DNA from 4 places in the Jeotgalibacillus malaysiensis genome. Region 3 is predicted to be linked to each of the others. Evidence: predicted binding sites of a transcription regulator. Region 3 holds the regulator's gene; each other region holds the start of a gene.
What was found. The regulator LexA, encoded in region 3, represses DNA repair genes until DNA is damaged. The targets are predictions, from matches to a motif close to CGAACATATGTTCG.
Positions count from the first base shown of each region.

Region 1: pcrA (DNA helicase PcrA) is a predicted target of LexA. The motif match lies at 4,929-4,942, and genes of this name have one in related genera.
Region 2: uvrB (excinuclease ABC subunit UvrB) is a predicted target of LexA. The motif match lies at 3,121-3,134, and genes of this name have one in related genera.
Region 4: LG330_RS05260 (DNA polymerase thumb domain-containing protein) is a predicted target of LexA. The motif match lies at 3,153-3,166, and genes of this name have one in related genera.

Region 1 covers NZ_CP085252.1:1,073,527-1,081,162, reverse strand. The annotation lists gene LG330_RS06045 (CamS family sex pheromone protein) at 1-663, opposite strand, end outside; gene ligA (NAD-dependent DNA ligase LigA) at 671-2,683, opposite strand; gene pcrA (DNA helicase PcrA) at 2,696-4,915, opposite strand; gene LG330_RS06030 (heptaprenylglyceryl phosphate synthase) at 5,163-5,840, opposite strand; gene LG330_RS06025 (YerC/YecD family TrpR-related protein) at 6,230-6,547, opposite strand; gene LG330_RS06020 (adenine deaminase C-terminal domain-containing protein) at 6,624-7,636, opposite strand, start outside.
Region 2 covers NZ_CP085252.1:2,596,127-2,603,762, forward strand. The annotation lists gene uvrA (excinuclease ABC subunit UvrA) at 1-989, opposite strand, end outside; gene uvrB (excinuclease ABC subunit UvrB) at 997-2,979, opposite strand; gene LG330_RS13905 (CsbA family protein) at 3,533-3,778, opposite strand; gene LG330_RS13910 (HD domain-containing protein) at 3,810-4,448, opposite strand; gene LG330_RS13915 (hypothetical protein) at 4,768-5,931, opposite strand; gene LG330_RS13920 (S41 family peptidase) at 6,047-7,444, opposite strand; gene LG330_RS13925 (TlpA family protein disulfide reductase) at 7,469-7,636, opposite strand, start outside.
Region 3 covers NZ_CP085252.1:1,730,001-1,737,636, forward strand. The annotation lists gene LG330_RS09305 (aminotransferase class I/II-fold pyridoxal phosphate-dependent enzyme) at 1-887, shown strand, start outside; gene LG330_RS09310 (MerR family transcriptional regulator) at 1,122-1,508, shown strand; gene glnA (type I glutamate--ammonia ligase) at 1,541-2,875, shown strand; gene LG330_RS09320 (alpha/beta fold hydrolase) at 2,976-3,857, shown strand; gene lexA (transcriptional repressor LexA) at 3,921-4,541, opposite strand; gene LG330_RS09330 (LysM peptidoglycan-binding domain-containing protein) at 4,702-5,034, shown strand; gene LG330_RS09335 (recombinase family protein) at 5,047-5,694, shown strand; gene LG330_RS09340 (DUF896 domain-containing protein) at 5,768-6,001, shown strand; gene tkt (transketolase) at 6,123-7,636, shown strand, end outside.
Region 4 covers NZ_CP085252.1:917,472-925,107, reverse strand. The annotation lists gene LG330_RS05270 (ABC transporter substrate-binding protein) at 1-896, shown strand, start outside; gene LG330_RS05265 (SCO family protein) at 899-1,477, shown strand; gene LG330_RS05260 (DNA polymerase thumb domain-containing protein) at 1,806-3,086, opposite strand; gene LG330_RS05255 (immunoglobulin-like domain-containing protein) at 3,499-3,981, shown strand; gene LG330_RS05250 (hypothetical protein) at 4,126-4,407, opposite strand; gene LG330_RS05245 (hypothetical protein) at 4,551-4,910, shown strand; gene LG330_RS05240 (hypothetical protein) at 4,971-5,216, opposite strand; gene LG330_RS05235 (acyl-CoA thioesterase) at 5,291-5,752, opposite strand; gene metE (5-methyltetrahydropteroyltriglutamate--homocysteine S-methyltransferase) at 5,752-7,636, opposite strand, start outside.

The DNA of each region.
Region 1 (7,636 bases), 660 kb from region 3:
TGCCTGCCCTTCCTCCTGCAGACGGCTCTGAGAAATATTCTCTTCAAATGTCGGACCATACGGGTCACCATCGTTGTTGTAATAATAAACTGAGTTCATCGCAAGGCCAATGACAATGCCGCCAAGCCTTACTTTTGATTCATCTTCAGCTGATTTAACAAAGTAGTTATGTTCAAGGATGTGGGCCAGGTAAATCGGGCTTCTCTCAGCTCTTTCAGCCCTGGTTCCTTCCCCGTTATCAACAGGATTCAACCCGATATTTTCTTCAGGCTCCATTCCGTATTCTGCAAGCTGTTCATCTGTAAACTCGCGGTTTAACCAGCTTGAGATCGTATCACTTTCGAGGAACTGGCCTGCCTGAAAGAAATAATCCTCAGGTGTGAAATTCTGCTGTGCCACGCGCATCAAGCCATTTTCAAACTCTGCGATATCATAGTTTGTGTTCAGGTTATTTACAACCATTCCTCTTGATGGTGATGCTTCATATGGCAGTAATGTACGATAATACTCATCAGATATTTGGAAGTTAGGGATAATGACCGTCTGCTCTTCACTGTTTTCCGGGGCATTTTCCTGCACAACTTCATCTTCCTGCTGAAAAGACGGCATACAGCCGCTCATCAGCAATGCAGTACCCGTCGCAGCGGCTAACCATTTTTTCATGTAACTGCTACACCTCTTGTTTTGTGATTTCTGCTACCAGCTGGTCTTCATCCCATACCGGTATATTTAAGTCCTGTGCTTTAGTCAGCTTGGAGCCGGCATCTTCTCCGGCGATTAACAGATCCGTTTTCTTACTCACACTGCCGGTTACTTTTCCACCAAGCAATTCAATTTTCTCTTTTGCGTCCCCGCGTGTCAATTGAGCCAATTTACCTGTCAGGACAATTGTTTTTCCTGCAAAAGCAGAATCAATGTCTTCTGCTTTTTTCTTCACAGGACCTGTATAGGTTAAATTAACGCCGTTTTCACGTAGTTCTTCAATTAGTTCGAGTACTTCTTCGTTCTCAAAGTATGTGACGATTGCATCGGCCATTTTGTTACCAATTTCATCAATTTGACACAATTCTTCAGCAGTTGCTACTTTCAGTGCATCAATATTCCGGAAATGCTCAGCAATCGTTCTGGCTGCTTTTGCACCAACATGACGGATGCCCAGTCCAAACAGCAGCTTTTCCATTGAATTATTTTTAGATGCTTCAATGGCATTCAGCAGATTATCTGCTGATTTCTCACCCATCCGGTCGAGACCAATTAACTGATCTTTTGTCAGCCGGTAAAGGTCTGCTACATCCTCGATCAGCTCGCTCTGATAAAGCTGGGCGATGACTTTTTCACCGAGCCCGTCAATATTCATCGCGTTTCTTGAAACAAAGTGAGTCAGTCCTTCCTGCAGCTGGGCAGGACATTTCGGGTTCAGGCAGCGCAGTGCAACTTCCCCTTCAAGACGTTCGAGCTCACTTTCACAGGCTGGACAATGCGTTGGCATATGAAATTCTTTTTCTTCCCCGGTACGTTTGTCAGTAATCACGCTGACAACCTCAGGAATAATATCTCCAGCCTTTTTTATCACCACATGGTCACCAATGCGAATATCCTTCTCACGGATCAGATCTTCGTTATGAAGTGAAGCTCTCTGCACCGTAGTACCAGCTACTCTGACCGGATCAAGCAGCGCAGTCGGTGTAACGACACCTGTTCTGCCGATGCTCAGTTCAATGTCTCGAAGTACCGTGACGACTTCTTCTGCAGGGAACTTGTACGCAATTGCCCATCTTGGACTTTTTGCAGTAAAGCCAAGCTCTTCCTGATGATCAAGTGAATCCACTTTGATGACTATGCCGTCAATATCATAGGAGAGGTCTGCTCTTTTTTCAGTCCATTCATGAATATAATCCATCACTTCTTCAATGGAGCTGCACATTTTCCGTTCGGGGTTTACCTTCAATCCCATTTCATCAAGGAGCTCCATTCCCTCACTTTGAGATCTGACACCTGTATCGCCGGGGTCACCGATCGCATAGAGAAAAATATCAAGGTTTCTTGAAGCAGCGATACGCGGGTCAAGCTGTCTGAGTGATCCCGCCGCTGCATTTCTTGGATTTGCAAAAAGTGCTTCCTCATTCTTTTCTCTTTCATCGTTCAGCTTTAGAAAAGAGGATTTCGGCATGAATGCCTCACCACGGACTTCAATGGAAAGCGGCTTTTTTAACCTGAGTGGAATTGACCTGATTGTCTTCAGGTTCGCTGTAATGTCTTCTCCTACTGAACCGTCTCCTCTAGTTGCACCCTGGACAAATAGGCCATCTTCATATCTGAGAGAAACAGCAAGGCCATCTATTTTCAGCTCACAGCTGTACATCGCACTGTCACCGGCTACTTCTCTTACCTTTCGATCGAAGTCTCTGAGATCATCTTCATTAAAGGCATTTCCTAAGCTTAGCATCGATGTACGGTGTGTAACCTTAGAGAATTGCTCAAGCACCGAGCCACCTACACGCTGAGTCGGAGAATCAGATGTTGCATACTCAGGATGCGCTGCTTCTATTTCTTTAAGTTCATTTAATAACTGGTCATATTCAGCATCAGGAACTGAAGGCTTGTCCAGAACATGATATTCATAATTGTACTTGTTCAGCAGCTCATGCAGCTCCTGTACTCTTTTTTCTATGGTCTGACTCACAGGCTCAACTCCTTATGTCACTTTGTTAACAGGTGCAAATTTCGCAAGCAGGCGTTTAACGCCGGTCGGGCTTGGAAATGCGATATCAAGCTCCATTGAATCCCCTTCACCCTTTACGCTGACAACTGTACCGGTGCCCCATTTACCGTGCTGTGCTTTATCTCCAACACTCCATCCAAGATCACTGCCTCCGGTGTTACGCGGTGCAGGGCGTCTGACAGGACTTTTTCTCGGCTGTGGTTTTGAAGGTGAGCCGAAGCTTCTGCTGCCTGAAGAAATTTCTTTTTTCATCGGCTCTTCAAGCAACTCAGCTGGAATTTCAGCAATAAACCTTGAGACCGGGTTCATATTTGTCCGTCCGAATAACGTCCTCATCTGAGCGTTTGTAATAAACAGCTCTTCTTCTGCCCGTGTAATCCCAACGTATGCAAGGCGTCTTTCTTCTTCCATTTCAGCCTCTTCCATCAGTGAGCGGCTGTGGGGGAATACGCCCTCTTCAAGCCCCATCAGGAAAACAACAGGGAACTCAAGACCTTTTGCAGAGTGCAATGTCATTAATGTAACGGCATCAGACGGAGCATCATCTTTATCGAGCTGATCAATATCTGCAACCAGTGCAAGATCTGTCAGAAACGCAATCAGACTCTTATCATCGCTCGCTTTTTCAAATTCTTTTGTTACAGACAGGAACTCATCAATGTTTTCAAGCCTGCTCTGTGCTTCAATTGTCTTTTCGGCCTGAAGTGCTTCACGGTACCCTGACTTTTCAAGAATATCCTCTACCAGTTCAGTCACTGATAAATATTCTTGCATCTGTGTAAAGTTCTTAATAAAATCACGGAACTCAAGGACTGTCTTTGCAGCTTTGCCGCTTAAGCCGATAAAATCTGCAAGCTCAAGCGCATTGTACATCGACATCTCGTTATCACGCGCGTAGTTTGCAATTTTATCGAGTGAAGTCGTACCTACGCCGCGTTTTGGTACATTAATAATTCTGATCAGACTGATATCATCATCCGGATTGGCAACAAGCCTGAGGTAGGCGAGGATATCTTTGATTTCTTTTCTGTCATAGAACTTTGTCCCTCCGACAATGGTGTACTCAATATTGGACTTCATGAGTACTTCCTCCATAACACGTGATTGCGCATTGGTTCTGTAGAGAATCGCAAAGTCAGAAGGCTTTCTCACGCCTGAACGGACCAGTTCATTGATCTTACCGGCAACGAATTGTCCTTCACCCTGCTCACTGTCAGCACGGACGTACGTGATTTTTTGTCCGCCTTTATTATCTGTCCAGAGATTCTTCGCTTTACGGTTAGGATTATTTTTAATGACTGCATTCGCAGCGTCCAGGATTTTTTCAGTTGAGCGGTAGTTCTGCTCAAGCAGGATCACTTTCGCATTTGGATAATCTTTTTCAAAGGACAGGATATTTGTGATATCCGCGCCTCTCCAACGGTAAATCGACTGGTCTGAGTCACCGACTACACAAAGATTTTTGAAGCGTGAAGCCAGCTGTTTGACTAGCATGTATTGCGCTCTGTTTGTATCCTGGTACTCATCCACGTGAATGTACTGAAATTTACGCTGATAGTTTTCAAGTACTTCAGGCACGCGTTCAAATAGATGAATCGTCTGCATGATCAGATCATCAAAATCCAGCGCTGAATTCTTGCGCAGCCTTTTTTGATATTCAGTAAATACTTCACTGATCGTCTGGTCAAAATAGCTGCCTGCGTCCTTCGCAAACTGCTCAGGCGTTGTCAGCTCATTTTTCGCTGAGCTGATTGCAGCAAGAATACCACGTGGATCGAACTTTTTCGGATCCAGGTTTTTATCCTTTAATATACGCTTGATCACTGACTGCTGGTCGGTTGAATCAAGAATCGTAAAATTACGGTTATAACCGATTCTATCAATATCTCTTCTTAAAATCCTCACACACATGGAGTGAAATGTTGAAATCCAGACATCCTCAGCCGCTCCGCCAAGTATGCTTCCCACTCGGTCTTTCATTTCACGCGCAGCCTTGTTGGTAAAGGTAATCGCCAGAATATTGTAAGGCGCTACACCTTTTTCAATCATTAAATACGCGATCCGGTGTGTCAGTACTCTAGTCTTCCCGGAACCCGCGCCTGCCATAATCAGCAGCGGGCCATCTGTTGCTTTAATTGCTTTTGCCTGCTCAGGGTTCATCCCGTTTAGCAGACGATCTGTTAAGAATTGCATCGTCGCACCACCTCGAACGTTTGTTCTTATTATAGCCCGGACTTTTTTTCCGGACAACTTTAATCTGTACTTTCTTGAAATAGGCTGATGATTTCCGTTTCAGGGAGACGCTTTCCGCGGACGAACGCTCAGGTCAGGTAGAAAACCACTGCCTTCCGGGGGCTTTCCCGATCGTTTTTCCGCAGGAGTCGCCCCCTTACGCTTCAATCATCAGCTGTGCAGAAATTTACCTGTCTTTTTATATGTTCTAATTTAAAACTGTTTTCAACGCTTCTTTTAAGCTGCTGTAAATGATATCACCGACTACGATGACGTCAGCGTGAGCGGCCATTTCTTTGGCCTGTTTTTCGTTCTTAATGCCCCCGCCATAGAAAAGGACTGTGTTCTCGAGTTCTCCGCTGACTTTTTTCACAAGCGCCGGATCTCCGTATGTTCCGCTGTATTCCATATAAAAAATCGGAAGTGAAAATAGATGCTCAGCCATTCGTGCATAGGCAATCACTTCATCATCACTGATGGCCGCATCCGCTCCCGTTAGAGACGCTGCTTTGCAGTCCGGATTTAAAATGCAGTAGCCTTCTGCAAGAATCTCTTCCCAGTTCATCAGATCACCATGTTCTTTCACTGCTGCGTGGTGAAGGCCTTTGAACCATTTCGGGTCTTCTGTATTTAAAACGGTCGGTATGAAATATAGATCGTAGCCCGGGGTAATCGCTTCAAGAACCGAAACTTCAAGTACACAGGGTACAGTATATCTGCGCACGCGCGCCATCAGATCGAGCACATTTTCAAGTGTCACACCATCAGATCCGCCAACCATGACTGCATCCGTGCCGGATTCACAAATCAGTTCAAGTGCTTCATCTGTTATTTCTTTGTTAGGGTCCAGTTTAAATACATGCTTCCATTCCCGGACATCGTACATCCTAAATCCTCCATTCGAACACTCATTATCCGTACTATTATAGCACCGAAGAAGTGACTCTAAAAGGGATGAGGGAATGAAGTTAGAAAGTATTAAAAAAGAAGATGGAACAAATGTTGTTTCACCCTCTTACTCGTTCCGCTACGCTTCAGGCGGACGCTTTCCGGACGGAGGTTGCTGAGCCTCCTCAAGCTTCGCTTTGCGGGGTCTCAGCTTCCCTCTAATCGTCCCGGAGTCGCCGCCTTCCGCTTCGCTGCACTTTTATTTCACCAAAATGATGTGTAGCTTAATACAATATCTTTCTCGTTCAGCAGTTTAGTTAGTTTTAATGATAATATGCGCAAAACGATTAAGAGGGCAGGACTCATTGTCCTACCCTCTCAAAAATATTACTCTTTATCTTCCCCGCCATCATCACTCTGATGAACGCGTTCAAGGACCATTGCATAGGTATCGTTGCCGTAGTTGAGACAGCGTTTTACGCGTGAAATGGTTGCGGTGCTTGCACCGGTTTGTGTTTCGATTTTATGATAGGTATTCCCTTCACGCAGCATACGTGCTACTTCAAGGCGCTGAGCAAGAGATTGTATTTCATTAATTGTGCACAAGTCATCAAAGAATCGGTAGGCTTCGTCTTTGTCTTTAAGCGAAAGAACGGCTTCACATAGCTGGTCCAGTTCCTTCCCTCTTAACTTATCGATTTGCATCAGACAGTTACAGCTCCTTTTAAAAGTATTGCAAGAGCAAACGTGTGCTCAGCTAAAAATAGGACTCTTTTACATTTTAACGCATTATCGTTGGAAAGAGTACCGTTTTCTTTTTCACATCATAGATTCCACGCTGCGTCACTCTTAAATATGGTAAGTGAGTGGAGCAAAGGAATAGCAAAGTATAAACCGGATCATCAAACGCATATCCGCATTCCTTCAGCACACTGCGCAGTTTCTTTTCTTCTTTCATTATTATTTCCATCGGCTGATCAGACATGACACCGCCCAGCGGCAGAGGAATCTCATGCAGCAGTTCCCCCTGATCAATCAGCACTATGCCGCCACCCATTTCCTTCATTCTCTTAAATGCATCAAGCAGATCTTTTTTACTTTTACCAATCAGTAAAATGTCTCCTGTACTTGAAAATGAGGAAGCAAGTCCGCCAAGATTATTAGCAAATCCTTTAATTAGCGTACAGATCTTCCACTCACCGTAGCGGTCAACAAGCATTAGGAAGCTTTCATCATTATCGCGCGGAAGCTCATTTACACCCGCATCAATGGAAACTGAGTAAGGTTTCGTAATCACATTGTTTACCATATCGATCCCACACGGCATTGAAAATTGCAGATCATCTGCCTCAAGCTCCCAGTCAATTTTAAGCGGATTAATCTCTGACCAGTCCGGAGTAAAGGCCGGTTCCTGTTCTACTCCATCTTTTAAAATCCATTCACCTTTTGACATCACTGATTCTGGTACCGGGTTTAAAGGATCACTCAATATATTTAATGTAGCAAGGCGACCGGTTGCAATCATTCCCTGCATATAATCAAGCCGGTAATACTTCGCAACAGCATAGGAAGCCATATGGTAAGCTTCAATTGGCTCTACACCCTCGTCAATCGCTATCCTGACCAACTGATCCATGACGCCGTTTTCATAAAAGGATGGACTTGATCCATCTGTTGTCATCATCAGTGAATCGAATGAATGGAGGTTCCGCTCCTTTAATTCACTGATCAGCTTCGGAAGATCCGGTCTGATCGAAGAATGTCTGAGCGTTACAGCCAGCCCCTGCTCAAGGC
Region 2 (7,636 bases), 870 kb from region 3:
ATATCATAGTGGTCACTAACCGCTTTTAGCATCGATGGGTAGTACTGAGAGCTGGTTGGTTCCCATGGTGCGATCGCATGCTCATTCAGCGTGCGGTCCCAGTCAGGAATGACAAGCTCCAGGTCTACTTCAAGCTTTGTGCCAAGGCCATCACATTCCGGGCAGGCGCCAAACGGCGAGTTGAATGAGAACATACGCGGTTCAAGCTCTTCAATTGAAAAACCGCAAATCGGGCAGGCGTGATGTTCATTAAATTTGATTTCCTCTTCGCCAATGACATCCACAATGACATTCCCGTCTCCAAGCTTCAATGCAGCTTCGAGTGAATCTGCCAGACGTGCTTCAGCACCTTCTTTTACAACAATACGGTCAATGATGACTTCAATAGAATGCTTTTTATTTTTATCAAGCTCAATCTCATCGCCGATATCCATCATTTCACCGTTCACACGGACACGTACATACCCCTGCTTTTTCACGTCCTCAAGAATTTTCGCATGTGTTCCTTTACGGCCGGATACTAGCGGAGCAAGTACCTGGAGCTTTGTACGTTCAGGATATTCATAAATCCGGTCAACCATCTGTTCCACTGTCTGCGATGTGATTTCAATACCGTGATCAGGACAAACCGGTCTGCCGACACGCGCAAATAACAGTCGGAGGTAGTCATAAATTTCAGTAACGGTTCCGACTGTTGAACGAGGGTTTCTGCTGGTTGTTTTCTGATCAATTGAAATTGCCGGTGATAATCCTTCGATTGTATCGACATCCGGCTTATCCATCTGACCAAGGAATTGTCTTGCATAAGCAGAGAGCGATTCAACATATCGCCTCTGCCCTTCCGCATAAATCGTGTCAAATGCGAGCGATGATTTACCTGATCCTGAAAGACCTGTCATCACGACGAGTTTGTCACGCGGAATTTTTATATCAATATTTTTAAGATTATGAGCGCGGGCGCCCTGTATAATAATCTGATCTTTACCCATAGTCAGGTCATCCTTCCGCTTTCAGTTCTAAAACGAGGTCACGCAGCTCAGCCGCTTTTTCAAAATCAAGCGCACGTGCCGCTTCCTTCATTTCAATTTCCATTGACTCAATGACTTTCGCACGTTCCTTCTTAGACATCTTCTTCATCTGTTCAGCAGGTGATACATACTCTTCCGCTTCTTCAACCGCATGTGTTGCACGAATCACATCACGGATTTCTTTATTAATTGTAACCGGTGTAATGCCATGTTCTTCATTATAGGCAATCTGTTTCTCACGTCTTCTCGCTGTCTCTTCCATCGCACGAGACATAGAGTCAGTCACTTTATCTGCATATAAAATAACATGACCGTTTGAGTTACGTGCAGCCCGGCCGATTGTCTGAATCAGTGAACGGTCAGAACGAAGGAAGCCTTCTTTATCCGCATCTAAAATTGTAATGAGTGACACTTCAGGAATATCAAGCCCTTCACGTAATAGGTTGATCCCGATTAAGACATCATATTTACCAATCCGCAGATCTCTGATAATCTCAATCCGCTCAAGCGTCTTTATTTCTGAATGGAGATATTGAACTTTAATGCCAATTTCCTTTAGGTAATCAGTGAGATCCTCAGACATTTTTTTCGTCAGCGTCGTGATCAGCGTACGTTCGTTTTTCTCAATCCGGTCCTGAATCTCACCAAGCAGGTCGTCAATTTGACCTTCACTCGGGCGGATTTCAACGGTTGGATCAAGCAGCCCGGTTGGACGAATGATCTGTTCAACCATTTCATCCGTATGCTCCATTTCATATGGACCCGGCGTTGCTGATACATAAATGGCATTATGCACATGCTTTTCAAATTCCTCAAATTTCAATGGGCGGTTGTCCATTGCTGACGGAAGACGAAAGCCGTGATCTACAAGCACTTTCTTACGGGCCTGGTCACCATTATACATCCCGCGGACCTGAGGAAGCGTTACGTGGGACTCATCAATAACTAAAAGAAAATCGTCAGGGAAATAATCCAGCAGTGTATAAGGCGTTGCACCTGCTTCGCGCAGTGTCAGGTGTCTTGAGTAGTTTTCAATACCTGAACAAAAGCCCATCTCTCTCATCATTTCAAGATCATAGCGCGTTCGCTGTTCGAGTCGCTGCGCTTCAAGCAGCTTATCTTCTTCCTTCATAATCTTCAGCTGTTCTTCAAGCTCTTTTTCAATGTTTTCAATTGCCACACGCATTTTTTCTTCACGCGTTACGAAGTGGGATGCCGGGAATACTGCTACGTGGTCACGGTCACCAAGAATTTCACCTGTCAGGGCATCCACCATCCTGATCCGGTCAATTTCATCGCCGAAAAATTCCACGCGGATACAGTGCTCATCGTTTTTAGCTGGGAAAATTTCAACTACATCGCCTCGTACACGGAACGTTCCGCGGGTAAAGGCAATATCGTTGCGCTCATACTGTATGTCAACGAGTCTTCTAAGCAGCTGGTTCCGCTCGATTTCCATCCCGACCCGGAGTGAAACTACCAGTTCTTTATATTCTTCAGGCGAACCTAAGCCGTAAATACATGAAACGGACGAGATAATAATGACGTCATCACGCTCAAACAGTGAAGATGTCGCTGAATGACGCAGCTTATCAATTTCATCATTGATGCTGGCGTCTTTTTCTATAAATGTATCGGTCTGAGGCACGTAAGCTTCAGGCTGATAGTAATCATAATAGCTGACAAAATATTCGACAGCGTTATTTGGGAAGAACTCTTTAAACTCACTGTAAAGCTGTCCGGCAAGCGTTTTGTTATGTGCAATGACCAGCGTTGGTCTTTTCACTTCCTGTACAACGTTCGAAACCGTAAAGGTCTTCCCTGTCCCAGTCGCACCAAGCAGTGTCTGATGCCGCTTCTTCTTTTCCACACCCTCTACAAGCTTCTTAATTGCAGCAGGCTGATCCCCCGCCGGCTGATATTTTGACTGCAAATCAAATTCCTGCACCATTCGTTCAACGCCTCCTATACTTCTTTTCGATAAAACCTTCTTCTATATTCATACCCTTTATGATGAAATGAAACAGGGTTTTAGGCAAATTAATTGTCTCAACTAGTTTACCACCATGAGATGAAAATTAACAGCAAAAAGCGAACATACATTCTTAAAATGTGTTTTGAGCTTGATAACCGCTAAACCTTTCCGTGGAGGGTTGCGCTTTCCTGCCCCCGGACTGTGAGCCTCCTCGAGCTAAAGCTCTGCGGGGTCTCACCTGTCCTTTTCCGGGGCGGGAGTCTCCACCCTCCACTACAAGGTTCAGCTAAGTATAATAATGGAATTTATATGGATGTAAAAATATGGATCGGAATTTTTGAAAAATGGATTCTCATTCAGCTGATCGGAGCGTAAGGCGGCGACTCCGGCACGATTAGTTGGAAGCTGAGACCCCACAGGCGAAGCCGAGGAGGTCTAATGGAGCCACAAAACGGCTCATCCAGGAAAGCGTCCGCCTGAAGCGCAGGTCAGCGGTTCTCCAGACACACACAGAAAAACAGCGCCGAATCTATGCGATTCCGCGCTGTTTTTCTGTGTAGTTCTTCATATATCGGTTGACGTACCAGAGACCGAGTGTCAGTGAAGCTGCGTCGACGATGATGACATACCAGCTGCCTGTATAGCCTTTATAAGAGGAGCCGGCAATCAGTGCAATCGTCAGCAGCATTGCAATCGTGCGGCTATATGTGATTCGGGTAAATAGGATAACGAGTAATGCCGGAAGAAACATGGCCATCAGAATTTTTGTGCCCATTTCATCACCTCACGATTCAATCATACTGAACTCATTTTGATGCTGCAATAAGATTTTCCGTTATTTTGCTTAATTCTGAATGAGGAATAAACTTTTCAGCGAGCATATCAGGCAGCACACTCTCGAGGAAAAACGCCACGCTCGTCATTTCTCTAAACTTCAGGATAGTGGATAATGCGTCCTGATAGATCTCAAGGAAAATCGGTTCAGGGTTTCCTTTTTGTATTTCACCAAACGATTCATACAGCAGATCAATTTTATCCGCGACAGATAGAATATTTCCTTCAAGCGTGCGATCCTTGCCTTCTTTAAAACGCGCAAGGTAAATCGACTGATACTCTTCAGGAAATTCTGCCTGCACAAACCGGTGCGCCATCTCCTCCTCCACTTCACTGAACAGACGGTTTAATTCAGAGGATGCGTATTTAACCGGCGTTTTGATATCACCCGTAAAAATTTCAGGGTAATCATGGTTCAAAGCTTTTTCATAAAGGTTTTTCCAATTGACAGTTTTCCCATGGTGCTCTTCAACTGTACCAAGAAACTGGGCAATTTTTGTCACTTTAAATGAATGAGCGGCAACTGTGTGTTCATTGTATTTAAACTTGCCTGGACAGCGGTAAAGCTTTTCCATATCCGATAAACTTTTAAAATAATGATGAATCCCCATGAGCTCACCCCGTTAATTTTAGCTAATCGTAGCATTCACAGTGTGTAAAGTACAATACATAGTATGTGAAAAATTTGCTAAAAGATTTGGGTGGGAAGGGGTTTGTTTAATTCAATCATCTTTGTGATTATTCCATCACCTTTTATTTTATTCGATCAGGTCCAGCGTCATTTCAGCCTCAGCCACTTTACATGTAGTTAATTCTTACACCTTTCAACTTTTATCCATCATCAATCAAATTAATTCAATCATCATTCTGATTATTCAACGCCACAGCATCTCGCACCGCGCATCCCGAAAACAAAAACAGCCCGATTCCTCAGGCTGTCTCACGTTTACGATCTTCAATTAAAATCAGTCCAAGCTGATAATGCTGACCTTCATACAATGCTGCCTGCGTGTAGCGGATTTCGCCTGCATGGTTGAATACTTCAAGCTTACTGTGAGCGCGGTTTTTCTGGACCGCCTCATAAAATTCACGTTCATTTCGTACAACAATGCCATTGACCTTATGGACCATTTCACCACGCACGAGACCCATTTTTGCAGCCGGCGTGTCAGGAAGTACGTCAATAATCATGACGCCTTTGTCCCCGTTCAGGAAATGATAACCGGATTTTCTGCAGACAGCACGTGTTTTCAGCAGAATGAACAATCTGCCCGCAAGCGCAATGCCAAATGCTGCGTAAATCAGATACGGTGCCCAGAGTGAGCCCGCTGCGATTACAGCAGAAAGTACACCGAGCCATACAACCTGCGCTCCGGTTGATCTTAAGATATTTTTCGGCAGGTCATGGACTACTGTTAACTGATAACCGAGTATAGCCGGGAAAATCAGCAGCGAGAAAGTTTCACCTGCACCGATAAGCGGCCACCAGCCTACTTCACTGATCAGTCCATTTGGGACAGGAATCAGCAGCGGCACAAGCCAGATTCTTTTTGTAAAAAATGCGCCGGCCTTCATGCCACGCGGAGTCCGGACCAGGCGGGGTGACGTCTGTTTCACTGAGTTCAGCTGAATCATAAGCCCTTCAGCAATCAGCAGTAACCCCATGATGATCCCTGCAGCTGTAAATACTTCCGGCAGTGCAGGCACCAGGTCAGGAACCGTGACATCAAAACGATCGAGCCCGATGATTGCTGCAAGCACAACAGGAAATAGAAACCCTGCAGATAAAAGCCTGAACTGGCCTGTGACTGCAGCTAAAATCATGACGAGACTAACTGCATAAATCCAGAATGTGTCCATTACGATCCCTGCTCCACTGATGACTGCTGATAAAACAAGTCCAACTGCCAGAGAAACACCAAAGAAGCTGATTAATTCTATGTACCATGGTTTGACCGCTGTTCTGACGTCCCTGCGTTCTCTTTTCAATCTGACAGCTCCTGCAGCAATTGCTGCGATCACGCCAATGATCAGCACTGGATTTAACAGACCCAGCAGCGCACCAGGCAATTCATTTAACCATTGATTGAACATACGATCCCCCCGGTCGATAACAAATTCTTGTATTTATTGTATCAGACCTGAGGGATTCACAGTATAGGAATTTCGCCCGGTCCACACGTTTCTTTATGTGAACCGGACGGGATATTTAATGCTTCGCAATAAATTCGATTGCAGATTGCAGCTGGTGATCGTGATTTGGATTCTTTTTATATAACTCAAGTGTTGATTCCAGCTTTTTTAAAGTTGAGGTATTCACTTCACCTGTTTCTTTCAGACGCGATTTCTTCTGGAAATCACGGATAGCTTTTTCAGTCTGTCCACTGAAGTAGCCATCGGTGCGGTCGATTTCGTAGCCGAGTCCATCGAGCAGTCTCTGAAGTGAAGCAACTCTTTCATCATTCATGCCTTTTTTCAGTACAATGGATGATTGAACAGGGGACAGCTCAAAGATCTCGGGCTGGACAACCTCTAAAGTTGGCTGAATGCCTTTACGGTGTATCCAGCGCTTATCCGGTGTAAGCCATTTGGACACAGTCAGCTTCATCTGACTGCCGTCGCCAAGCTCAAGTGACTGCTGCACTGTTCCTTTACCGAAAGTTTTCGTACCAATCAGCGTATATCCTTCCACTTCATACATTGCTGCTGCAAGAATCTCTGAAGCTGAAGCGCTGCCTTCATCGATTAAGACAACAACTGGATATTCCTTTTTATTTTCAGAAGCTGAAGTTAAAGCTTCTCTTTTCCCGGAGCGCTCCTCCACATACATAAACGGTTTCTTATTTGTGATAAAATTGCCAAGTACTTCCTCCACGCTCGACAGCAAGCCACCCGGATTTCCTCTTACATCAATAATTAATCCGGACAGCTCTTCCTTCTCAAGGTCAGCTAAAGCAGCTTTAACATCCTTGCCTGTTCCCTCACCGAACGTTTTAATTTCTATGTACCCAGCCTTTGCCCCTTCACGTTCATAAAGCTGATGGGAAACCGTTTCTACAGGAATATCATCCCGCACCACGTTAATTGTTAATGACTTTTCAGCTTCGCCTCTCAAAATACCGAGCTGTACGCGGCTACCTTTAGGTCCTCTGATTTTAGAGGTCAGATCGTAAATGGTCAGCCCGTCTATTTCTTCATTATCTACTTTTGTAATGACATCATTCGGCTTCAGTCCAGCCTTTTCAGCCGGTGATCCTTTTAGCGGAGCAACTATGATAAAGCTGCCTTCCTGCTGTGTAATTTCAGCACCGATCCCACTGAATGATGAGTCGAGTGAATCATGGAACTGCTTCGAGGCCTGTTCATCCATATATACCGAATAGGGATCTCCAAGCGCTTCAACCATGCCTTTTAATGCGCCATCAAGCAGTAAATCCTGATCCACCTTTTCCACATAACTCTCCTGAATCATCTGCTGTGCTTTTTCAATTTTTGACTGTTCAATAGAAGTTTCTTCCGTCACTCTTTTAACAATCCACCGGTCCGCACTGTAATAGACACCTGCTCCCAGTACCATACATATCAGGATCATAAGTACTCTTTTCACCTGCTTCCCCCTCTCTGATACACATTATGAAGCATTTGTTTCACTTAGAAGCCCGTCCAGACTCTTTTCAAGCTGTGCTGCTGTTACGGGTCCGTAAAATGTTTCATAAATCCTCCCGTCAGCAGTCATCATGACAGTAATGGGGATTGTAAATACTTTGAATGTCTTCTGGAGGCGACCTTCCTCATCCAT
Region 3 (7,636 bases):
AAGAAATCATAGGTCTGAGAGGATCTGATAACGGTTCTTTAAAAGATTTTCATATTCATTATCAGCAGACGGATCTTAAAGATGGAAAGATAGATGTCGACAGCGTACTTTCAAATATGAAAGGTAATACAAAAGTAATTGGTATTCAGCGTTCTAAGGGATATGCGATCAGGCCGTCATTCACTATTGAAGACATTAAAAAAGCAGTACAGGCAATTAAAAAGCATTATCCGGATGTTATTGTATTTGTGGACAATTGTTACGGGGAGTTTGTTGAATCACAGGAGCCGATTGAAGCCGGAGCTGACTTAATCGCTGGCTCATTAATAAAAAACCCGGGTGGAGGTCTTGCGAAAACAGGTGGCTATCTTGCAGGAAAACAGCAATTGATCGATCTTTGTGCTTACCGAATGACATCTCCGGGAATTGGTGCAGAAGCAGGTGCCAGTCTGAATGCACTTCAGGAAATGTATCAGGGTTTTTTCCTTGCCCCTCATGTAGTCAGTCAGGCACTGAAGGGAGCGGTGTATACAGCTGCATTGTTAGAAGAAGCCGGGATGATTACCTCACCCGCATGGAACGAGTTCAGAACGGACCTCATTCAGGCTGTTGAATTTCGTGACCGAGAAAAAATGATCGCTTTTTGTCAGGGCGTACAGGAGTTTTCTCCTGTAAATGCTCACTTTACTCCTTACCCTGATTACATGCCGGGCTATGAGGACGATGTTATTATGGCTGCAGGAACTTTTGTTCAGGGGTCGAGTATAGAGTTATCGGCTGATGGACCACTGAGACCTCCTTATGCAGCTTATATTCAGGGCGGCCTAACATATGAGCATATTAAAATAGCGATAACTGCTGCGCTGCAAAAAATGAAATCCATATAATTAAAGTTTACAATTATACATTATTAAAAGCTGAGGCAGTAATTGTCTCAGTTTTTTTGTATAAAAATTTGAATAAAAATTATTTATTTTTAACATTTATGCATAAAAGGTATGTAATAAGGGAACAAAAAAATAGTTCGTAAAATATCATGTTATAAAACCTGACATGTTGTTGACAGAAAATTTAACATGTTATATAGTTAAATAGTCGACAGGCAAGAAAGGGGTTATATGATGGGCAGTGATATTAGACGCAGCATGCCGCTTTTTCCTATAGGAACAGTCATGCAGCTGGCCGATTTAACCGCCCGTCAGATTCGCTACTATGAAGAGCATGGGTTAGTCACTCCGGCCAGAACGGAAGGTAACCGCCGTCTCTTTTCATTAAACGATATTGATAAACTGCTTGAGATTAAAGATTTGCTTGAGCAAGGTGTCAATATGGCTGGAATTAAGCGGATCCTGGGGGATGGCACAGAAGCCGATTCAGATCGACCTGCTAAAAAGCCGGACTTATCAGAGAATGAATTAAGAAAACTGTTAAAACAGGAAATGATGGGTAATGGCAAGTACAGCAAAAACAGTTTGAGAGCGGGAGACCTTTCAAGGTTCTTTCGTTAAAAAAATTACATAAAAAACAGGAGGAACTACACATGAGTACGTATTCAAAAGAAGACATTATGAAAATGGCTAAGGAGCAAAATGTAAACTTTATCAGACTTCAATTCACTGATATTCTTGGTACGATCAAAAACGTTGAGATTCCTGTAAGCCAACTGGAAAAAGCACTTGATAATAAAATGATGTTTGATGGTTCATCAATCGAAGGATTTGTACGTATTGAAGAGTCAGATATGTACCTATTCCCGGACCTTGATACATGGGTAGTATTCCCTTGGACAGCTGGTGATGGAAAAGTTGCCCGTTTGATCTGTGATATTTATAATCCGGATGGTACACCATTCTCAGGAGATCCGCGAAACAACTTAAAGCGCGTTCTAGAAGAGATGGAGGAGCTTGGATTTACTGATTTTAATTTAGGGCCTGAGCCGGAATTCTTCCTGTTCAAGCTGGATGTTAACGGTGAACCAACACTTGAGTTAAATGATAAAGGTGGATATTTTGACCTTGCACCAACTGATCTTGGGGAAAACTGCCGCCGGGATATTGTAATTGAACTTGAAAAAATGGGCTTTGAAATTGAAGCTTCTCACCATGAGGTTGCGCCTGGTCAGCACGAAATCGACTTTAAATATGCTGATGCCGTATCTGCTTGTGATGATATTCAAACGTTTAAGCTTGTTGTTAAAACAATTGCAAGAAAGCATGGTTTACATGCAACGTTTATGCCTAAGCCACTATTTGGTGTTAACGGATCAGGTATGCACTTTAACATGTCACTATTCAAAGAGGGTAAAAACTCATTCTTTGATGAAAATGCTGATAAGCAGCTTAGTGAAACAATGAAGCAATTTATGGCGGGTATCCTTAAGCACGCTTCAGGATTTACAGCTGTAACAAACCCTACTGTAAACTCATACAAGCGCCTTGTACCGGGCTATGAAGCACCTTGCTACATTGCATGGTCTGCAAGAAACCGTAGTCCACTTGTAAGAATTCCAGCTTCTCGTGGAATGAGTACTCGTGTGGAAGTGCGTTCAGTAGATCCATCTGCTAACCCATACCTTGCAATGGCAGTTATGCTTAAAGCGGGACTTGATGGCATTAAAAATGGTCTGACGCCACCGGAATCAATTGACAGAAACATTTATGTAATGGATAAGGAAGAACGCGAAGCTGCAGGCATCAAAGATCTTCCAGGCACTCTTTTTGCAGCACTTGAAGAGCTGAAGAAAGATCAGGTCATTATCGATGGACTTGGAGATCACATTTTTGAGCACTTCGTAGAGGCCAAAGAAATCGAATGGGATATGTTCCGTACACAGGTTCACCCATGGGAGAGAGAACAGTATTTAGAAATGTATTAATCATCTAGAAACCGGAAGCTGCACAGCTTCCGGTTTTTTTTATGGAAAAGAACAGCATTTAAAAAAATTGGGTATAGTAAATAGTGAGGGGGGTATTGCCTTGGCAGACACATATAGAGGATTTAAATCGAAAGAAGGCTATAAGAAATATAAGAATGCACATGATAAAGTGATGGGGTTGTGGGATATTCCATATGAAGAACAAATTTTTAATACATCGTTTGGAGATGTATCAGTCTTAACCTGTGGTCAGCAGGATAATGAACCAGTTGTATTTTTTCATGCTTTTGGTTTTAGTTCAGCTGAATGGTATGCAGTAGCCAGGAATCTTAAAGACGATTACAGATTATATTTTGTTGATGTACTCGGAGAATTTAATTATAGCGACACGAAAGAACACCTAAACGAACGTGAAGATTATAAAACTTGGATTACTGAGCTGTTTGATGCTCTAATGCTTGCAAAAGTAACAATCGTTGGTCATTCAAATGGCGGGTGGCACGCATTGAATTATGCGATTTTAAACCCTGACCGTGTTAAATCACTGATTGTTTTATCGCCTGCTGCTTCAATAAAAAGAATGAACAGATCGTTCTATTCAAGACTTCTGCTCACCAACCTGATTCCCAGGGAGTCACTGGTTATTAATCAATTTTGCAGGTGGCTGACTGTGAGGAGGCAGGAGGGACATGAGAAGCTTTTTAAGCTTTACTTTCTTGGGCAAAAATATGTCAGCTGGGAATATGTGATGACACCACCAAAAAAGTTTAAAAGTGAGGAACTTGCATCACTGATGATGCCTGTAAATATTGCCGTTGGACGTGAAGAAGTAATATATGACCCTTTTCAGCTGCTGGAAGAAGCAGAGAACAAAATCAGAACCTGTGTACCTCATATGTTTGAAACTGGCGGTCATATGCTTCCTATAGAAATTCCGGATGAAGTTTCAACTTATATCAAAAAGGTGTTATCAAACCAGTAAAAAATCTGAGTAACATTAAAAAAGCTGAACGCTTTGACAATTTTGTCAAAGCGTTCAGCTTTTTTAATGAACCTGTCTGTATACCCCTACAACTTTTCCAAGTATGGAGACATTATTAAGAATAATAGGTGCCATTGAGGAATTTTCCGGCTGCAGTCTGACGAAGTCTTTTTCTTTAAAGAAACGTTTAACGGTTGCTTCATCTTCATCAGTCATTGCGACAACAATATCACCGTTGTTAGCTGTATTTTGTTGTTTAACAATTACAAGATCTCCGTCTAAAATTCCTGCTTCAATCATAGAATCTCCCATGATCTCCAACATGAACACAGCGTCATCTGAAGATGCGAGCCTTTCAGGAAGAGGGAAATATTCTTCCACATTTTCTATTGCAGTAATAGGTGAGCCTGCTGTTACTTTACCAACGAGTGGGACATTGACTACACGTTGAGTTGGAATTTTTTCCTCTTCAAGGGAAATGACTTCAATTGCTCTCGGTTTTGTAGGATCTCTTCTGATTAACCCTTTACTTTCAAGTCTTGCAAGATGTCCATGTACCGTAGAGCTTGAAGCTAATCCGACAGCAAGTCCAATTTCTCGGACAGAAGGCGGATAACCTTTGTCCTGAACTTCACGTTTTATAAAGTTTAATATATCAAGCTGTCGCTTTGATAATTTCTTCATATTGCAGCACCTCTTTTCAGTTTAAAACTTTTCTAAATTATAGCATATGGGTTTTGAAAATACAAACATAAGTTCGAGTTTTTTGTGTTGACCAAAACAAATGTTCGTATTATACTCAAAATAATAAAAGCGAACACATATTCGATGGAGGCGATCAATCATGACTGCATTGTGGAGAAAATATTCATTTGTTATTCTATTCGTGGTGACTGCACTTTTTTTCAGCTTATTTCTTGTTTTTACGAATACAGCTGACAGTGATGCAACGTATGCAGAAATTACAGTGCAAAAAGGGGACACGCTTTGGGCGTATGCTGAAGAATACGCAAGCCATACTTCTATGACGCCTGAAGGGTTTATAGAATGGGTAACTGAACATAACGGACTTTCCTCTCATATGATAGTGGCAGGAGAACAGCTGGAGCTTCCCGTACCAGAAGAGGCATTTAAATTCAGTGATGACGCGATTCACCTGGCATCTGATCGGAAATAAGGAGTGATCGTGTTGAAGGTAATAATTTACTGCAGAGTCAGTACTGAAAAAGAAACTCAGGAGACTTCACTTTCACGGCAGGAAGATGAATTGAAAATTCTTGCTGATAAAATGAACTACCAGATCGTTTCAATTATCAGTAAAAAAGAAAGTGGATATGACCTGGATCGAGAAGGTGTTTTTGAACTGCTTGATCATGTACGTTTATATGAAGCAGAAGGTCTTTTAATTCAGGATGAAACACGGATAGGACGCGGAAATGCGAAGATCGCATTGTTACACACGCTTCAAAAAGAGGGTATAAAAATATATACAATCGCTCATGATGGTGAATTGCAACTGTCTGAATCAGATTCAATGATCCTCCAGATTGTCAGTATGGTTGAGGAGCATCAGAGAAAACTTCATAATCTGAAGATAAAAAGAGGGATGAAGCGGGCAGTTGAAAAAGGATTTAAACCTCAAAAGAATCTGAAAAACCGTGGTAATAAAGAAGGAAGGGATAAGATTGAAATCCCGGTAGATGAAATTGTAAGACTCCGCGGTAACGGTCTGACGTTCCAGGAGATTTCATCTGTTTTACGCGGACTAGGTCATCCGGTTTCCAAGGCGACCGTTCATAGAAGGTATACGGAATATATGGAATCAGAAGCGAAGTAAACATATTACTTGTCAAACTTCCCCCTTTCTTTTAACATACATAGAAGCCTACCTGAAAGAAAGGGTGAAAGACATGTTATCTAATGAGAAAATCAAAAGAATAAATGAACTCTCTAAAAAATCAAAAGAAGATACGCTCACAAGGACTGAAGCTGAGGAACAGCAGGTTTTGAGACAGGAATATTTACAGGCATTCAGAGGATCAATGAAACAGACAATTGAAAATGTGACTGTTGTTGACCCGGAAGGTAAAGATGTAACTCCACAAAAGCTCAAGGATGCAAAGAACAGGAATAAGATGAACTAATTATTTTCTTGTACCATTGATGAATCTGAAGAATTATGAATAAAAGAGGAGATGTTTGTACATCTCTTCTTTTTTTTTGTACAATAAGACGTATCACGTGAGTTTAGAGAGGATGTAGATGATGTTTAACAAGACAGACGACTTAGCAATTAACACAATCAGAACGTTATCAATTGATGCAATTGATAAAGCGAACTCGGGTCATCCGGGACTGCCTATGGGGGCTGCTCCATTTGCATATACTTTATGGACTCAATTTATGAATCACAACCCGAAGAACCCGGACTGGTTTGACCGTGATCGTTTTGTACTTTCAGCAGGACACGGCTCGATGCTTCTTTACAGCCTGCTGCATCTTTCCGGATACGATTTATCACTTGATGAGATTAAAAATTTCAGACAATGGGGATCTAAAACGCCAGGTCACCCTGAATACAAACATACGAAAGGCGTGGAGGCAACTACTGGACCGCTTGGACAGGGAATTGGTATGGCTGTAGGAATGGCAATGGCTGAAAAGCATTTAGGTGCCAAGTACAACCGTGAAACCCACAATGTGGTTGACCATTATACTTATGCATTATGTGGCGATGGCGACCTAATGGAGGGTGTTTCTTCAGAAGCAGCGTCACTTGCAGGACATCTTCAGCTGGATAAATTGATCGTTCTTTATGATTCAAATGATATCTCCCTCGACGGCGATCTTGACCGCTCGTTTTCTGAGAGTGTTAAAAAGAGATTTGAATCATATAACTGGCAATATATCCGTGTAGATGACGGTAATGATGTAGCTGATGTTGCGGATGCAATTAAGGAAGCACAGGCTGATACAAGCCGTCCTACAATGATTGAAATTAAAACTGTGATTGGTTTCGGTTCTCCTAACAGAGCCGGTACTTCAAAAGCACACGGAGCTCCTCTCGGTACGGACGAAACTACACTTGCTAAGGAAGCTTACCAGTGGGAAGCAGAAGAAGCATTTTATGTGCCAGATGAAGTCTATAAGCGTTTTGAAGAGCTTGTTGTTCAAACTGGCAGTGAGAAAGAAAAAGAATGGAATGAAAAATTCCAAAGCTATAAATCTGCTTATCCTGAATTAGCGCAGGAGCTTGAAGATGCGATTAATGGAAAACTGGCTGATAATTGGGATCAGGATCTTCCTGTATATGAGGAAGGTAAATCACTTGCAAGCCGTGCATCTTCAGGAGAGGTATTAAATGCGATCTCTAAAACTGTCCCAACATTGTTTGGAGGTTCAGCAGACCTTGCGGGATCTAATAACACGATGATGAAGGATGAAGCAGACTTTACACCTGAAACACCAGATGGCAGAAATATCTGGTTTGGTGTACGTGAGTTCGCAATGGGAACAGCGTTGAATGGAATGGCGCTACACGGAGGGCTTCGCGTTTACGGAGGTACATTCTTTGTATTCAGCGATTATGTCAGACCGGCCATCAGACTGTCAGCATTAATGGGTATTCCGGTTACTTATGTATTCACTCATGACAGTATTGCAGTCGGTGAAGATGGCCCGACACATGAACCTGTTGAACAATTACCATCACTTAGAGCAATGCCTGGATTATCAGTGATACGGCCGGCTGATGGTAATGAAGTTGCAGCTGCATGGAA
Region 4 (7,636 bases), 810 kb from region 3:
GCTACTTCCCTAATATTGACCACGTTCCTGCGATGATTGCAAAAGAAAAGCAGTATTTTGAAGAAGCAGTTGGTGAGGGCGTGGAAGTCACATACAAAACATTCCCTGACGGCGGTGCATTTATGACAGCACTGAAAACAGGCGATATTGATGCAGGGTTTGTTGGACCTGGTCCAGTAATGAACAACTACGCTAACGGTGCGGATGTTAAAATCCTTGCCGGCGCTTCATCAGGTGGTACAGTCGTTGTTGCAAGTGAGCAAAGTGGGATTGAAGGCTTAGAGGATTTAGAAAACCATACATTTATTACACCTGGTATCGGGTGCACGCATGACGTTCAGATGGAAACATTCCTGAAAGAACAGGGTATTACTTCAGCGCGTATAGGCGGAACACTCAAGCATGTAACTGGTAACCCGGCTCAGTATCAAGCTATGTTTGAATCAGGTAAAGTGGACCTTGCAGCTGTACCGGAGCCATGGGCATCTACTCTTGTAGCAGCTGGAGCAAAAGTGATCGTTGATACAGACGAGATTGCTTATGGAACAACTTTACCGAATACTGTCCTTGTGACAAGCGGTAAGCTGATTGAAGAAGAAAGTGAACTGATTGATCAGATCACAGCAGCACATGAAAAGAGCATTGCATTTATTGACGAAAATCCTGAAGAAGCACAAACCATTGCAATTGATTCAATCGAAGAAATCACAAACCAGCGCATGGATGAGTCAATCATTGCAAGTGCATGGGAACGCGTAACTTACACAACTGAAGTAGATGCAGAAGTCATTCAGGCATTTGCCGACTCTTCTCACGACCTGCAGTTCCTGAAAGAGAAGCCGGAGTTTGATGAGCTCGTCGTTTCACAGGATACACAGGTAGGAAGTGCAGAGTAACTATGAAAAAATGGATCACAGTATGCTTTGCACTGCTGATCCTGCAGGGATGTTCATCCGAGGTTAACCTGGATGAACATTTTTCCTTAAATGGGGAGGTCACTGATCTGCAGGCAGTCAATCAAAGCGAAGAACCCTTCCACACAAATGACATGGAGGATGAGATCTGGCTTGCTGCTTTCATCTTCACCAATTGTGATACAGTCTGCATGCCGATGACTTACAATATGTCAGAGCTTCAGGACCAGCTGGATGAGAAAGATCTGGATTATCAGTTCGTCTCTTTCACGATTGATCCGGAACGTGATACACCTGAAATTCTGCAGTCTTACGGAGAGCAGTTTGAAGTGGATTTTGCCAAGTGGGATTTCGTATCGGGCTATGAACAGGAAGACGTTGAGCTGTTTGCTAACAGAGGATTTCTCTCCCCTGCTGCTCAGGTTGAAGGATCTGATCAGTTTGTGCATAGTACGTCCCTTTATCTGATGGTTGGTGACCGGATACTTGAGCAATATGAGATGTCTGTAGATGTGCCTTATGAGGAGATTGTTGAGGCGGTTGAGTTGCTGCAGGATTACTAAATTCTTGAGCAAAGTTCGTATTTATTCGGACTTTGCTTTTTTATGGTTCTATTAAAGTTGGCTTGTGATTTCCGCTTCAGGGGGACGCTTTCCATGGCCGGGCGGTGAGCCAGCAGGCTTCGCCATGCTCTGTCTCACCTGTCCCTTCCTGCCATAGGAGTCGCCCCCTGCAGCGAGAATCACCAGCTGTGCATGAATAAAAATGGGCTTTAACAAAATATTTTTTATCACGAAATCTCTTTTTAACTTCTCTTTTTCTTTGGTGCTATCTTAACAAACAATATAAGCACAAACGCAAAGTCATTTATATGTTGCACTCAATCAATCCTCAACTCATCGATTCCTTCTTCGAAATATGTCCACCGATTAATCTCGATCTTCTTCTCGTCGTACCGCCTTCTGTATAGGAAATGGCTCTTAGCAGTGCCGTAGAGCCAAAGCGCTGACGTACGTCATCCATGACGTAGCCGAGCCGGTGAACTTTTTCGCGGCCGGGATTGAATAGATCCAGCTGCAGAGCTGAATCGTCTGCAAGGTTGGTTAATGAAATAGAAATCTTTCTGACTGTAAATGGCTGCAGGTTTTCATGAAGGATCTCGAGACACACCTCGTAAATTTCCATCGTAATCGAAGTCGGCTTATCCAGTGACTTTGAACGGTGAAATGGTTTAATTGGTGTGCGTTTGCTGTAGCCGACACCCAAATGAATCGTCCGGCCGCCTAAATGTTTGTTCCTCGCCCGTCTTGCTACTTCCTCACACATTTCAAGCAGCACTGCTTCAATTTCTTCTATTTTATTGTAGTCTCTGAGCAGAATCTGACTCTTTCCATAGCTCACCTGTCCCTGAATAATTGGTGCGCCGATCTCAGAGCGGTCAATTCCATGTGCGTGATAATACAATTGATTCCCCATCACGCCAAACACTGATTCAAGATGGCTCAGGTCGTGAGCGGCAAGGTCACCGATTGAGTAAATCCCCATCCGGTTTAACCTTTTTTCAAGCTGACGGCCGATCCCCCACATTGCTGAAAGAGGCTGGAGCGGCCAGAGTTTCTTTGGAATATCTTCGAACGTCCATTCACAGATACCCTTCTTTTTCGCTTCCAGGTCAAGACAGAGCTTGGCAATCAGCATATTTGGTCCGATACCGATTGCACATGGCAGACCAAATTCACGCATCATATCATCAGAGATCATTCGTGCAACAGCGTGCGGTCCTCCCCATAATGAAGACGTGCCATCCACCTGAATAAAGCTTTCATCCACACTGTAGACGTGTATATTTTCTTTTGGAACGAACCTTGTAAAAATCTTCGTGATTTCAGTGGACAGCCTGAGGTACTGCCCCATATCCGGTTCAATTAATTGAAGATCATGTATGTCGGGGATTTCATGACGTCTTGTGCCGGTTCTGATACCATGTTCACTCTTTGCACGCGGAGAAGCAGCAAGCACGACACTTCCCTTTTGCTCCTGGTTACCGATGATTGCAATTTTACATGTTAAAGGATCCAGGCCCAGTTCCACTGCCGTGCAGCTTGCATAAAAGCTTCGCATATCCACACAAAGAATTTCCCTTTTCTTTTCAAGCGAATAGTCAACCTCCATCACCGTCACTCTCCTGTTCAGCATAAGTTTCTTTTTATACTATTACCCACTTTTAAGAAAATTATACGAACAAATGTTCTTTTTAGCAATAAGACGGTTAAAAATAAATGCTGATTTGCGATATTTATTACAGGATAAAATGGGAAAATATAGATTGATCCAGCCTGGAAAGGGATCTGCTCCCGGAAAGTGACGTTGAAATTTCAGCGTATGATGCAGCCGTTTTTTGAAGCTGTTTTCCTAACAAAATAACTGAGTATTCAAATATGTGTGGAGATGTTTATAGCAGAATTCTGTTCCATAGTTAAAACTACAATTTTCTATTACCAGCAGAAATAAATACTTAGCACCCATTAAATAATCTGCAACCCTTTCACTTCACTAACGTCTTATTTAATAAGAGGTGAATCAATTGAAAAAGGTCTTTTTAATTTTCAGCAGTTGCATCATCATCTATACAATCCTGTCAGGCTGCCAGCATTTATCTGAGAAGCCTGCTAATGAACTCGATTTAAAGCCTACAAGCTACAAAAACTTGAACACACTTGATGGTGTATTCATGAGTAAAAAAGCAGGCACACTTTCTCCTTCAGGTATGACTGTATTATTCGAAAACCAATCCAAAAAAGACATCGTGTACGGAGCTGATTATTTACTGAAGGAAAAAATTGATGGGCAGTGGTATGAGCTGCCAGTAATCATAGAAGGGGATTATGGCTTTACTTCCATTGGATATGAACTTCCCCCATCTTCTACGCAGGAGTGGGAAGTGGATTGGACGGGCTTTTATGGGGAGCTTGAAAAAGGGGAGTATCGTTTGATCAAAAGTATACTGGATTTCAGAAAAGCCGGGGATTACGATAAATATTGGGTTTCGGTAGAGTTTGAGATTTGAGCGAAGCTTTGTTCAGAGACGGCGAAAGATGAATGATAAAAATTCATCAATCTTATCTAACTCTCTCATGCTGGCTTTGACAACTTTATTCATATTAAATTCCCTTCCTTAATTACAAAAATCCCTATATATAACGTTCTAAAATTAAGATTCCTCAATACCTTTTCTTAAAATCTCTTTCGCTTCAAGTGAGATCAAATCACTTTGGTAGAGCTTCACGATTGACTTCATCATATCAATCTCATTAAAAGCAGGCGCATTATTAATCGTGTTGCCATTTTTCGTATATCTCATCAACAGCTGCTCCTGATCCCGTGGGGTGCCATTCACAACAGGCGTACACCGGTCAAAAACGATGTCATACGCAGCATCAACATTGTGTGAAATCCGGTCATGGCGAGTGTATTTTACAGTTGGTTTAGACATTGTTTTCCTCCTTTCTACCGCACAAATCTATTAATACCAATTATTTCAAAACAAATCTCTTAACTCAACCTTTATTTTATAACTGTTCTTTGAGCGGAACTTACGTGAATCCTAAACGTCTACTGTTAAAGGAGGTATTTTGAATGGGAGAGAAACTGTGGTTTTTATTATTAAGTATACTCACGGCCGTCATCCTCATTGGTTGTTCAAGTGATTCACAAGAAATTCAAAGCGATCCTGATCACTATCCTGAGGCGAAAGAGGCAGCCTGGACATTTTTGAAAAATCAGGGCTGGGATGATACTGTCGCTGGGGATTGGAAGCGTGCTGAAGTGAGAGAAATTACAGCTGATGAAAGTCATCATCTATTAGAGGATGCATACAGGGGTAAAGATGCATTATATGTGATCTTCAAAAATAAAGAAAACCTGACGAATGGTACACCGAATATTTTGGTTGATCCTGAAACAAATGAAGTCATGGGATACACGGCAACTGAATAACCAGATTGAATCCAACCGGACAGAAAAAAGACGATTGGCCAGCCTTCTGAACCCAAACCATCAAATCGCAAAAACTGAAGTGACATTTTTATGATTACTAATAACGCTTTTAATTTGGGCATAAGGATCGCCAGGTGACATCATCAGCGGCCCAATCATCTGACCACTTTCAAGGTTCTTCAGATGAAAATAAGATAACTGACGGTCTTTATTATTAAAAATTGCATACGCCCAAAATCCCGTATGCTTGTCATTTGATACAATTCCGCTTTCTGTACATTTAAAAATATCTTTATGTGCTTCCATTACCTATCCTCCTGTTAATAGACAGTATTCGCTGCGGCAGTATAGAGACTGCCGCAGCGTCAACCGCTTTTCAATCAGCTGTTTCTTTGCAGCCTTCTGACTCTTGCAGATTCAAATAACCTGATCTCATCTTCTGATTCAGGCAGGACAGGTTCAACGCTTCTTGGCTCACTATTAGCGTTTACTGCCACCATCGTCAGAAATGACTCGGTTGTCAGTGTCCGTTCACCTGTTGCGACGTGCTCAACTTCCACTTTCACATACACTTCCATAGATGTTTTACCTGTATAAGTGACGAATGATTCAAGTGTCAGCAGATCTCCCACTTTTGCGGATGAGCGAAAGTGAACAGAATCGATTGACGCTGTCACTACGACCCCGCCTGCATGCTTCATCGCTGATAGAGCTGCCATTTCATCAATATAGGCCAGGACTTTTCCGCCAAAAATCGTGTTCAGATGGTTGGTGTCAGGCGGCAGTACGAGCCTTGTCTGAACCGTTCTTGAATGTTTGACGGGCTTCCCTGTTAAACGCATCACCGGCTTCTCTCCAGCGTTTCTGCTCTGACCTGTTCAGCTGCCTGAACCATGTTTTCGAGCGCCTCAAGTACTTCCTGTCCGCTGCGTGTTTTCAATCCGCAATCAGGGTTCACCCACAGCAGCTTTGCAGGCAGTACGGATAAAGCTTTATGAAGCTGCGCCGTCATTTCTTCGACCGAAGGGATCCGTGGGCTGTGAATATCATAGACACCAGGTCCTATCCCTTTTTGATAGCCATGTGTTGAAAAGGCAGTCAGTAAATCACCATGACTTCTCGAAAATTCAATTGAAATTACATCTGCATCCATATCACTGATCATCGGCATACTGTCTTCAAAAGAGGAATAACACATATGCGTATGAATCTGAGTAGATGGCTGGACACTTGAAGTAGCAATTCTGAATGCTTTTACAGCGGTATGAATATAGTCATCCTGATCCGCTTTCTTTAAAGGCAGCCCCTCCCTGATTGCAGGTTCATCCACCTGAATCATCCGGATTCCTGCTTTCTCTAGAGAAAGCACTTCCTGACGGATTGCATGTGCCAGCTGGTAAAAAACATGTTCAGATGGGCGATCTTCTCTGACAAAGGACCATTTTGCAATTGTAATTGGCCCTGTCAGCATTCCCTTTACCGGCTTGTCGGTCAGAGACTGGGCGTATACCGTTTCCTCAAGCGTCATTGGCTTTTCCCACCAGATATCATCATGAATCAGCGGCGGCTTCACGCATCTCGAGCCATATGACTGAACCCATCCGTTTTTTGTAAAAGCCATCCCTTCAAGTTTCTCGCCAAAATATTCAACCATATCATTGCGCTCGAACTCACCGTGCACAAGCACATCAAGGTTTAATTCCTCCTGAAGGCGGATCCACTTTGCAATCTGTTCTCTGATAAAATGCTGAAATGCTTCATCAGCCAGCTGCCCTTTTTTCCAGTCCCGTCTTTTTTGTCTTAGCTCCAGGGACTGCGGGAAAGAACCGATCGTCGTCACAGGAAACAGTGGAAGATTAAAATGCTGCTGCGCTTTAACCCTCTCTTCGTAAGGGACCCTTCTGTCCGGCACATTCAATACTGGCGCTCCTGTCACTTCGCGGTCTGCACTTTCTCCTTCACTCCATTGACGCGATGCAAACCGCTTTAACTCCACGAGCTTTTCATCAGCGAAAGCAAGCTTGTGAATAATGTCAGGGGCCAGATCTGTTTCATTTTTTAATGTGACAGGCACGTGAAGCAGACTGCAGGATGGCTGAAGAATCAAACGGGATTGCTCAACTGATTCCAGTACCTGTTCAACTACTTTCTTCACACGTTTCTCGTCTGCCTTCCACACATTCCGTCCATTAATCACACCAAGCGCCAATTTTTTATTACCCGGGAAATGATTCGCCTTCAGCTGCGCCAACAACTTCTCTTCGCCATCCACTGCATCCAGTCCGATGACATCCACCGGCAAATCGTATAAATGATGCAGACCTTCCACTGAACCAAAATAAGTTTGCAGCCAGATGTTCGCTTCCGGTGCAGTTTCTTTTAATGTCTGGTAGGATTTTTTGATATCATTCATGACAAGCTCATCCTGATCCAGTGCTAAGACAGGTTCATCAAGCTGTATAAAAGATGCACCTGCCTTTGTTAATTCATTTAACAATTTCCCATACTCAACCAGCAGCCCATCCAGTAACTTCTGCTGATCGAATTGTCCTTTACTTAGTTTTAAAAGCGTCACCGGACCAATCAGTACAGGCTTCGTGTCAATTCCAAGCTCTTCTTTTGCTTCAAGGTACCACTCCAGCAGATGATTGTGCTGAAGCTGAGGCTTAGATTCTTCATTCAGCTCAGGCACGATATAGTGATAGTTTGTGTTAAACCATTTCGTC